3 regions of the Citrobacter farmeri genome follow, and region 1 is predicted to be linked to each of the others. Evidence: predicted binding sites of a transcription regulator. Region 1 holds the regulator's gene; each other region holds the start of a gene.

Region 1 (3,284 bases):
CATGGCCAAAGAACAAACGGACCGTACGACACTAGATCTGTTCGCGCACGAGCGTCGCCCGGGACGACCGAAAACCAATCCGCTTTCGCGCGATGAACAACTGCGCATTAACAAGCGTAACCAGCTAAAACGCGACAAAGTTCGTGGTCTTAAGCGTGTCGAGCTCAAACTCAACGCGGAAGCCGTTGACGCGCTAAATGAGCTGGCGGAATCCCGGGAGATAAGCCGCAGCGAACTGATTGAAGAGATACTGATGGCCCAACTGGCGGCGCTACGCGGTCAGAATCTCGCCTGAAATCATCCCATCCCCCACTTTCGTGTAGCATGGAGTGCACTCGTATGCGTTTGCTATTTCCGCATACCTGACTGTTCTGCTATGATTGCCGTTATCTGTGGGCAATTCGCCACCACCATTTCAATAAGTTTCAAGAGGTTACTTTACTCATGGCAATCACTGGCATCTTTTTCGGCAGCGACACCGGGAATACCGAAAATATCGCAAAAATGATTCAAAAACAGCTTGGTAAAGACGTTGCCGATGTACATGACATTGCAAAAAGCAGCAAGGAAGATCTCGAAGGCTATGACATTCTGCTGCTCGGTATCCCAACCTGGTACTACGGTGAAGCGCAGTGCGACTGGGACGACTTCTTCCCAACCCTCGAAGACATTGATTTTAACGGCAAACTGGTTGCCCTGTTTGGCTGTGGCGATCAGGAAGATTATGCCGAATACTTCTGCGACGCGTTAGGCACGATCCGCGATATCATTGAGCCGCGCGGCGCAACCATCGTGGGTCACTGGCCGACCGCAGGCTATCATTTTGAAGCGTCCAAAGGTCTGGCTGATGACGACCATTTTGTCGGTCTGGCGATTGACGAAGACCGTCAGCCGGAACTGACCGCTGAGCGCGTGGAAAAATGGGTGAAGCAGATTTCTGAAGAACTGCACCTGGACGAGATCATCAACGCCTGATGTACGGCGGCGCAGACAACGTTTGCGCCGCATCAATAGACAGAACCAATCAAAATAATTGCTACAAATTTGTAACTTTCTTGCCCATCCCTGTACAATGTGCGGGAGTTTTTAGGTGGCGCTCTCATTTCCAGGCAATACCGACTATTTATTAACATTTGCCAGAGGCTTGCAGTTTTCATTTAGACACGGCAGTCCTATAATGAAACGCATTATCTCGAGTGCAATTTCTGTCACTTCTTGTATGAAGTGAATCGTTTAGCAACAGGACAGATTCCGCATGACTGACAACAATACCGCATTAAAGAAGGCTGGCCTGAAAGTAACGCTTCCTCGTTTAAAGATTCTGGAAGTTCTTCAGGGACCGGAAAACCATCACGTCAGTGCGGAAGATTTATATAAACGACTGATCGACATGGGTGAAGAAATTGGTCTGGCGACCGTGTATCGCGTGCTGAACCAGTTTGATGACGCCGGGATCGTTACCCGCCACAATTTTGAAGGTGGTAAATCCGTTTTCGAGCTGACGCAGCAGCATCATCACGATCACCTTATTTGCCTCGATTGCGGCAAAGTGATCGAATTCAGTGATGATTCTATTGAAGCCCGCCAGCGTGAAATCGCGGCGAAGCATGGCATTCGTCTGACGAATCACAGCCTTTATCTGTACGGCCACTGCGCTGAAGGCGATTGTCGTGAAGATGAACACGCGCACGACGCGAAATAATGTGTATTATTCTGAAAAGCCAACCATCCGGTTGGCTTTTTTTATGCGTGTCATTCCCCATTCTGTGCTTTGCTTCTGACAGCATGTTGCTTTAATGTAAAATCTCACCCTGCCCTGTCCGGAGAATTGAAATGGAACTTCGCCAGCTACGTTACTTTGTCCGTATAGTGGAAACCGGCAGTATGGGCAGCGCGGCGCTCGATCTCGACATCGGCGTCTCAGCACTCAGCCAGCAGATGACGCGACTGGAAAACGAACTCGCGATTCGTCTGTTGCAGCGAACCTCGCGTGGCGTAACGCCAACCAACGCCGGTCTGGCTTTTTATTCACAGGCACAGCTGGCGCTACGTCACGCTGATGATGCGATTCTGGCGGCGCGAGATGCGCGTCTGTCCGGTCATGTCAGCGTCGGTATGGCCCCCAGCACCGCCTCCATCCTCGGAATGCCGTTTATTCATGCCATGCGGGAACATTACGCCGACGTACGCTTGCATGTGGTGGAAAGCCTCTCCGGCAACCTGGAGCGGATGATCAACACCCGTCAGATTGATCTGGCCGTCGTTTTTCAGAAAGAGAAGATCCTGCGCTGGAGCGCCAGGCCGGTTCTCGAAGAGCGGCTTTTTCTGATTGGCACGCACGAGCTGCTGGCAGATATTCCGGATGACACCATAACCCCTGCCCAACTGGCGAATATTCCGCTGATCATGCCAAGTCAGGGTCACGGACTGCGCGGCCGACTGGAGGCCATCTGTCAGGAACACGGACTAAAGGTGGATATCGCCACGGAAATTGATGGCCTGGCGTTACTGATGCGTGCCGTTCGCAGCGGACTCGGTGCCACGCTGCAACCCGGCGCTGCCATTTCGCACCTTGAGAGAGCAGCGCTAAGAGTGATCGGTGTCCACAATCCTGTACTCAGCCGCCCCAATTTTCTGGTCAGCCTGTCTGACGATGAACTCACCCCCGCCGGGCTCGCCGCCCGCGTGATGCTCACAAAAGTCATGCGTGAACTTGTAGAAACCGGCAGTTGGCCGGGGGCAACCCTTTACGCTCACTAAACAGGTCTTTAGCTTTTCCTCATAGCGCCCACACAACCCGTGCGTATACATTTCAATTACAAATTTAACAAATAGTTAAATGGTAATGGAGTATACGATGGTGGATGTACTGGTGATTGGCGGCGGTAATGCCGCGTTATGTGCCGCCTTAACCGCCCGCGAGGCAGGAGCCTCCGTGTTGCTGTTAGAGGCTGCGCCACGGGAATGGCGCGGCGGCAATTCTCAACATACGCGCAATTTACGTTGTATGCACGATGCGCCACAGGATGTATTGGTAGAGAGTTATCCCGAAGAGGAGTTCTGGCAGGATCTCTGGCGCGTCACGGAAGGCAATACCGATGAAGCGCTGGCGCGTCTGGTGATCCGTACCTCATCGCAGTGTCGTGACTGGATGCGCCAACACGGTGTTAATTTTCAGCCTCCGCTCTCTGGCGCGCTGCACGTGGCGCGTACTAATGCCTTCTTCATGGGCGGCGGGAAAGCCCTCGTGAACGCCTATTACCGCAGCGCAGAAAAGCTGGGGG
Region 2 (3,284 bases), 1.2 Mb from region 1:
CATCACAAACAGGAAAATAGGCAGACCCAGAAAACGGTTGAGGATGATTTTGTCCACTGCCGTCGTAAAGCGGCTGGGCTCTGCCGTCAGGGTGTTGCTTACCACGTCGCAGATCGCCGCAATGCACTGGTAACGCGCATCGGCGATATGTAGCGCCGGATCGTCCATCTCATCACTCAGATGCGCCAGAGAAATCTCCAACTGCGCCGCGGCGTCACCAGCGTATGCCCGGCTATAGATATCCCCTTCCAGCATTTGCAGGCCGAGCCAGCGACGCTGTTGTGCTGGCATCTCTTTTGCCATTGCGTTCGCCAGTCTATCGGCCTCACGCAGCAACGGCTGGGCGTAATGCACCAGTTCGACGTTTTCATTTTCGCTGTGGCGGTCAATCGCCAGCTTCAGCGCTTCAATACCGCGTCCGCGAGTGGAAACCAGCGGGACAACCGGGCAGCCAAGACGGGCTGAAAGGGCATCGATATCAATCCGGATTTGCTGTTTTTCCGCAATGTCGAGCATGTTGAGTGCGACAATGCAGGGAATGCCCAGCTCAAGCAGTTGTAGCGTCAGATAGAGATTACGTTCAAGGTTTGAGGCATCCACCACGTTAATTAACAGGTCGGCGTCGCCGCTCAGAATATAGTGGCAGGCAATCTGTTCATCCAGAGAGGTTTGTGAAGAGATGGTGGTGAGCGAATACGTGCCGGGCAGATCGACCAGCGTGACCTGATGATCCGTGGTTGAAAATTGCCCCTCTTTACGTTCCACCGTGACCCCGGCCCAGTTGCCTACGCGTTGTCGGGCGCCGGTCAGTTGGTTAAACAGCGTCGTCTTGCCGGAATTTGGATTACCAATTAAGCCAATGGTTAATTTTTTCATCGTTATAGACTCACTGTATTAACAGGAAACCGCTTCCAGTTCTAATAATGCCAGGTCTTTTTTACGCAATACCAGGCTAACGCGGCGTGTTTCAATATGAACAGGATCGCCTAAGGGGGCGACGCGCACTACGTTAAATGAGGACCCCGGAAGCATGCCGAGGGAGAGCAGTTTCTGACGGTATGCAGGGCTTATTTCACGGGCAAAGCCGGTAATTTTCCACGCAGTATCTGGAGCAAATTGCATAAGAGCCTACTTGTTTCTCACTCACTGGATGTTTACCTCATGGGGCAAAGTGGCGCGGCATGAGACCAGATGATTAGCCAACGAAGGAAAGACTAAATATTCTACAATACAATGATAATGAGAATGGTTTTTATCTTCAACCGATTAAATGTGACGGAATGTTGGTTTGAATAATAATCTGCGCCATTTTTGATATGGCTCAAAAATAATAACCGCCAGGTGAAATGATTTGAATTTTTAATAAATTAACGTTGTTAATGTTTAATTAAGGTTTCATCTGTTAACGAGGTGAAAAATACAGTGGGGATGGTGAGAGAGAACAGTGACAATATGCCGGATACGATGTTTCCATCGCTATCCGGCACATAATCCAAACTTAACGTTTTTTACCCATTGCTGCCGCCAGCGCATCCATCATCGCGCTGTTGCCAGCGGGCTGCGCTTCACGGCTACGCGGTTTTGCCACTTTTGCTGCCGGACGGTCGTTTCCGCCGCCGCCACGACGGGAATTGGTTTCACCCGGCTGTTCGTCCAGGCGCATCGTCAGGGCAATACGCTTACGCTGCAGGTCAACTTCCAGCACTTTCACCTTCACGATATCGCCAGCTTTCACCACGGTATGCGGATCTTCGACGAACTTGTTCGATAGCGATGAGATATGGACCAGGCCATCCTGGTGAACGCCGATATCCACAAACGCGCCAAAGTTGGTGACGTTGGTGACCGCGCCTTCGAGAATCATCCCCGGCTGCAGATCGTTCATGGTCTCCACACCATCGGCAAACTGCGCGGTTTTGAACTCCGGACGCGGATCGCGCCCTGGTTTCTCCAGTTCTTTAATGATGTCGCTGACGGTTGGGACACCAAACTTGTCGTCGGTGAAATCGACGGCTTTCAGATTGCGCAGTTCGCTGCTGTTACCCATCAGGTCTTTCAGGGCCTGTTGAGTTGCCGCCAGAATGCGCTCCACGACCGGATACGCTTCCGGGTGAACCGTGGAAGCATCGAGCGGGTTATCCCCATGGTTAATACGCAAGAAACCTGCGCACTGCTCGAAGGCCTTCGGTCCCAGACGACTGACTTTCAACAGTTGCTGACGATTCTGGAACTGGCCGTTCTCATCGCGCCAGGTCACGATATTCTGCGCCATCATGCGGGTCAGACCGGCCACGCGGGTTAACAGCGGAACCGATGCCGTGTTCAGGTCGACGCCGACGGCGTTTACACAGTCTTCCACCACTGCATCCAGCTTGCGGGCTAACTGCGTCTGGCTGACATCATGCTGATATTGACCAACCCCGATCGATTTCGGATCGATTTTCACCAGCTCAGCGAGGGGATCCTGCAGACGACGCGCAATAGATACCGCGCCACGCAGCGAGACGTCGAGATCCGGGAACTCCTGGGCCGCCAGTTCTGACGCGGAATAGACTGACGCGCCGGCTTCGCTGACGATCACTTTCTGCGCCGTCACTTTCGGGAACTGTTTCTGTACGTCGAGGAAGAAGCGCTCGGTTTCGCGTGAGGCGGTGCCGTTACCAATTGCCACCAGTTCCACGTTGTACTTTTCGCATAATGCCGCTACCACCACGGCCGCTTTCGCCGCCTGACCGGTGTGAGGATAGATGGTATCGGTGGCGACCAGTTTACCGGTGCCATCCACTACCGCGACTTTTACCCCGGTTCGCAGACCCGGATCGAGACCCATGGTGGCGCGCAGACCTGCCGGTGCCGCCATCAGCAGGTCGTGCAGGTTGCGGGCAAATACGTTAATCGCTTCGTCTTCTGCACGTTCGCGAACGGTTCCCATCAGCTCCGTTTCGAGATGCATCAACACCTTGATGCGCCACGTCCAGCTCACCACGCCTTTACGCCAACTATCAGCCGGCGCGTTGTTCAGACGCAGACCGAGGTGATCCATGATGATCTGTTCGCAGTGGCTCTCTTTCGGCGGCTCATCGAATTGCGGGTCGGCGTTCAGCGAAAGCTGCAACACACCTTCATTACGACCGCGGAACATGGCCAGCGCGCGGTGAGAAGGTACGGATGCAATTGGCTCGTGATGATCGAAGTAGTCGCGGAATTTCGCGCCTTCTTCTTCCTTGCCGCCGATCACGCTGGCAACCAGATGGGCATTTTTCCACAGGTAGTCACGCACCTTT
Region 3 (3,284 bases), 800 kb from region 1:
CAATAAAAAAGCCGGGTAGCAATCACGCCTTACCCGACCTTTCCTCTCATCGTACCCGAGGCGACAACGATTATTTTGCTTTCGCGACCTCTTCGCCAACCAGACCAATCTTCAGATAACCCGCTTGATGCAGCGTGTCCATCACCTTCATCAGCGTTTCATAGTCGACGGTTTTATCCGCACGGAAGAAGATCGTGGTGTCTTTCTTCCCTTCAGTCAGTGCGTTCAGTTCTGCCACCATGGTCTCGTCCGTCACCGGATCGTTACCAATAAACATGCTGTTGTCTGCTTTGACCGACAGATAAACGGGTTTTTCCGGGCGCGGTTGCGGCGTACTCGAGGAGGCGGGCAGGTTTACCTTCACATCCACTGTCGCCAGCGGCGCAGCCACCATAAAGATGATCAGCAGTACCAGCATGACGTCGATAAACGGCGTCACGTTGATCTCATGCATTTCACCGTTATCGTCCAGATTTTCATTAAGACGCATTGCCATGAAACATTACCCTACACGTAATTTCTGCGCGGTACGTACCGGATGGGCAGATGCGCTTGCATCCAGATCCAGGTCGCGGCTTTGTAGTAACAACACCTGTGCTGCCACATCGCCCAGCATCGCTTTAAGACCGCCAATCTGACGGGCAAAGATGTTATAAATCACCACGGCAGGGATAGCGGCAACCAGACCGATGGCCGTCGCTAACAGAGCTTCCGCGATACCCGGCGCGACTACGGCAAGGTTAGTGGTCTGCGTTTGTGCAATCCCGATGAAGCTGTTCATGATGCCCCAGACCGTGCCGAACAAACCAACAAACGGTGAAATCGCCCCGATGGTTGCCAGATAGCCATTTCCGCGCCCCATATGACGTCCCGCCGCCGCAACGCGACGCTCCAGACGAAAACCGGTACGCTCTTTAATCCCTTCGTTGTCCTCACTGCCCTGAGACAGTTCCAGTTCGTTCTGCGCTTCATTAAGTAATTGGGTGCTTAAGCTTTTGGCACCAAAATTTGCTGCGATATCGCTTGCCTGATCCAGAGAGCGGGCTTCCGCCAACAACTGCTGTTCGCGCTTAAGCCGACGCTTCTGGGAGAAGAACTCAACGCTCTTACTGAAGAAGATAGCCCAGGTGACCACTGACGCCAGAATCAGACCAATCATCACGCACTTAACCACGATATCGGCGTGCTGATACATACCCCAGACGGAAAGATCCGTCTGCATCAAATTATTACCCACTCTGTATCTCCAGGACGCAAATCACAAATTCTGAGCGTAATAATATCAAAACGACGTCGAATTGATAGTCGTTCTCATTACTATTTACATAGTGCCGCACCTTTGGTTTCTTTTCCTTGCGCTTACGCAGTAAAACGTCACGGGAAGCGATTTTGATAAAATATTGTGCTTTATCCTGTTCCCCGGGATGCGCATTTTGTCATTCGTGGTAGTTTAGACATCCAGACGTATAAAAACAGGAAACCCAACATGGCAGATAAACAACTGGACACCAGACTGGTCAGCGCAGGGCGCAGTAAAAAATACACGCTGGGCTCGGTGAATAGTGTGATTCAGCGCGCTTCTTCGCTGGTTTTTGAAACCGTAGAAGCCAAAAAGCACGCCACCCGCAACCGCGCTAAAGGTGAACTCTTTTACGGCCGTCGCGGCACGTTGACCCATTTCTCGCTGCAGGAAGCAATGTGCGAGCTTGAAGGCGGCGCTGGCTGCGCGCTCTTCCCCTGCGGTGCCGCAGCCGTCGCCAACACTATTCTGGCCTTTGTCGAGCAGGGCGACCACGTGCTGATGACTAACACAGCCTATGAGCCGAGCCAGGATTTCTGCACCAAAATCCTCGGCAAACTGGGGGTGACCACCGGCTGGTTCGATCCGCTGATCGGCGCCGATATCGTTAAGCATCTTCAACCCAACACCAAAGTCGTTTTCCTCGAATCTCCGGGTTCCGTGACCATGGAAGTTCACGATGTACCAGCAATTGTCGCCGCCGTCAGACGCGTTGCGCCGGACGCCATCATTATGATCGATAATACCTGGGCGGCAGGCATCCTGTTTAAAGCCCTCGATTTCGGTATTGATATCTCGATTCAGGCCGGAACCAAGTACCTGATTGGTCACTCCGATGCGATGGTCGGCACCGCCGTTTCAAACGCCCGCTGCTGGGATCAACTGCGGGAGAATGCCTATCTGATGGGGCAAATGGTCGATGCTGATACGGCCTATATGACCAGCCGCGGGCTGCGCACGCTGGGCGTTCGTCTGCGCCAGCATCATGAAAGCAGTCTGAAGATTGCCGAATGGCTTGCAGCCCATCCGCAGGTCGCACGGGTTAACCATCCGGCGTTACCGGGCAGTAAGGGACACGAATTCTGGAAACGAGACTTTACGGGCAGCAGCGGTCTGTTCTCGTTTGTGCTGAATAAAAAGCTGAATAATGACGAGCTGTCCGCTTATCTGGATCACTTCAGTCTCTTCAGCATGGCCTATTCGTGGGGTGGGTTTGAGTCGCTGATTCTGGCCAATCAGCCTGAACAGATTGCAGAAATTCGCCCGGAAGGGGGAGTGGATTTCAGCGGCACACTGATCCGTCTTCACATTGGTTTAGAAAATGTTGACGATCTGATTGCGGATTTAGCCGCCGGATTTTCCCGCCTCGTGTAAGATTGACGCTAATGGACAGCTATGCAGACACGTCGAGAGAAATTGTCTGCATTTGTTGCGCCCGGGATCAAGTCATTCGGGCCTGTTCAGGAGTACAATAAGTTCATTAAGGCGTAAACGCTGTTCCACAGGAAAGTCCATGGCTGTCATTCAAGATATTATCGCTGCGCTCTGGCAACATGATTTTGCCGCGCTGGCGGACCCACATGTTGTTAGCGTCGTCTACTTTGTGATGTTCGCCACGCTGTTTTTAGAGAATGGCCTGTTACCGGCCTCATTTTTACCCGGTGATAGCCTGTTGCTATTAGCGGGCGCATTAGTCGCGCAGGGCGTCATGAGCTTTATCCCTACCCTGGTGATCCTGACGACAGCAGCCAGCCTGGGTTGTTGGCTTAGCTATATTCAGGGACGCTGGCTGGGTAATACGCGAACGGTAAAAGGCTGGCTGGCGCAACTTCCAGCGAAATATCACCAGCGCGCGACCTGCATGTTTGACCGACATGGTCTGCTGGCGCTGCTGGCAGGACGTTTTCTGGCGTTCGTGCGGACCCTGCTGCCAACCATGGCGGGGATTTCCGGACTCTCTAACCGTCGCTTCCAGTTTTTCAAC

The links. The regulator Fur, encoded in region 1, represses iron uptake genes when iron is present. The targets are predictions, from matches to a motif close to ATAATAATGAGAACNACTATCAA.
Region 2: the regulator Fur is predicted to act here: its motif matches at 1,234-1,256, upstream of feoA (ferrous iron transporter A).
Region 3: the regulator Fur is predicted to act here: its motif matches at 1,299-1,321, upstream of exbB (tol-pal system-associated acyl-CoA thioesterase).

Annotation. Positions count from the first base shown of each region.
Region 1 is NZ_CP077291.1:3,231,520-3,234,803, forward strand. It holds gene ybfE (LexA regulated protein) at 2-295, shown strand; gene fldA (flavodoxin FldA) at 445-975, shown strand; gene fur (ferric iron uptake transcriptional regulator) at 1,256-1,702, shown strand; gene tcuR (tricarballylate utilization LysR family transcriptional regulator TcuR) at 1,834-2,760, shown strand; gene tcuA (FAD-dependent tricarballylate dehydrogenase TcuA) at 2,858-3,284, shown strand, end outside.
Region 2 is NZ_CP077291.1:4,443,440-4,446,723, reverse strand. It holds gene feoB (Fe(2+) transporter permease subunit FeoB) at 1-876, opposite strand, end outside; gene feoA (ferrous iron transporter A) at 895-1,122, opposite strand; gene I6L53_RS21055 (Tex family protein) at 1,499-3,284, opposite strand, start outside.
Region 3 is NZ_CP077291.1:4,036,165-4,039,448, forward strand. It holds gene I6L53_RS18885 (hypothetical protein) at 1-6, shown strand, start outside; gene exbD (TonB system transport protein ExbD) at 71-496, opposite strand; gene exbB (tol-pal system-associated acyl-CoA thioesterase) at 503-1,237, opposite strand; gene metC (cystathionine beta-lyase) at 1,487-2,674, shown strand; gene yghB (DedA family general envelope maintenance protein YghB) at 2,814-3,284, shown strand, end outside.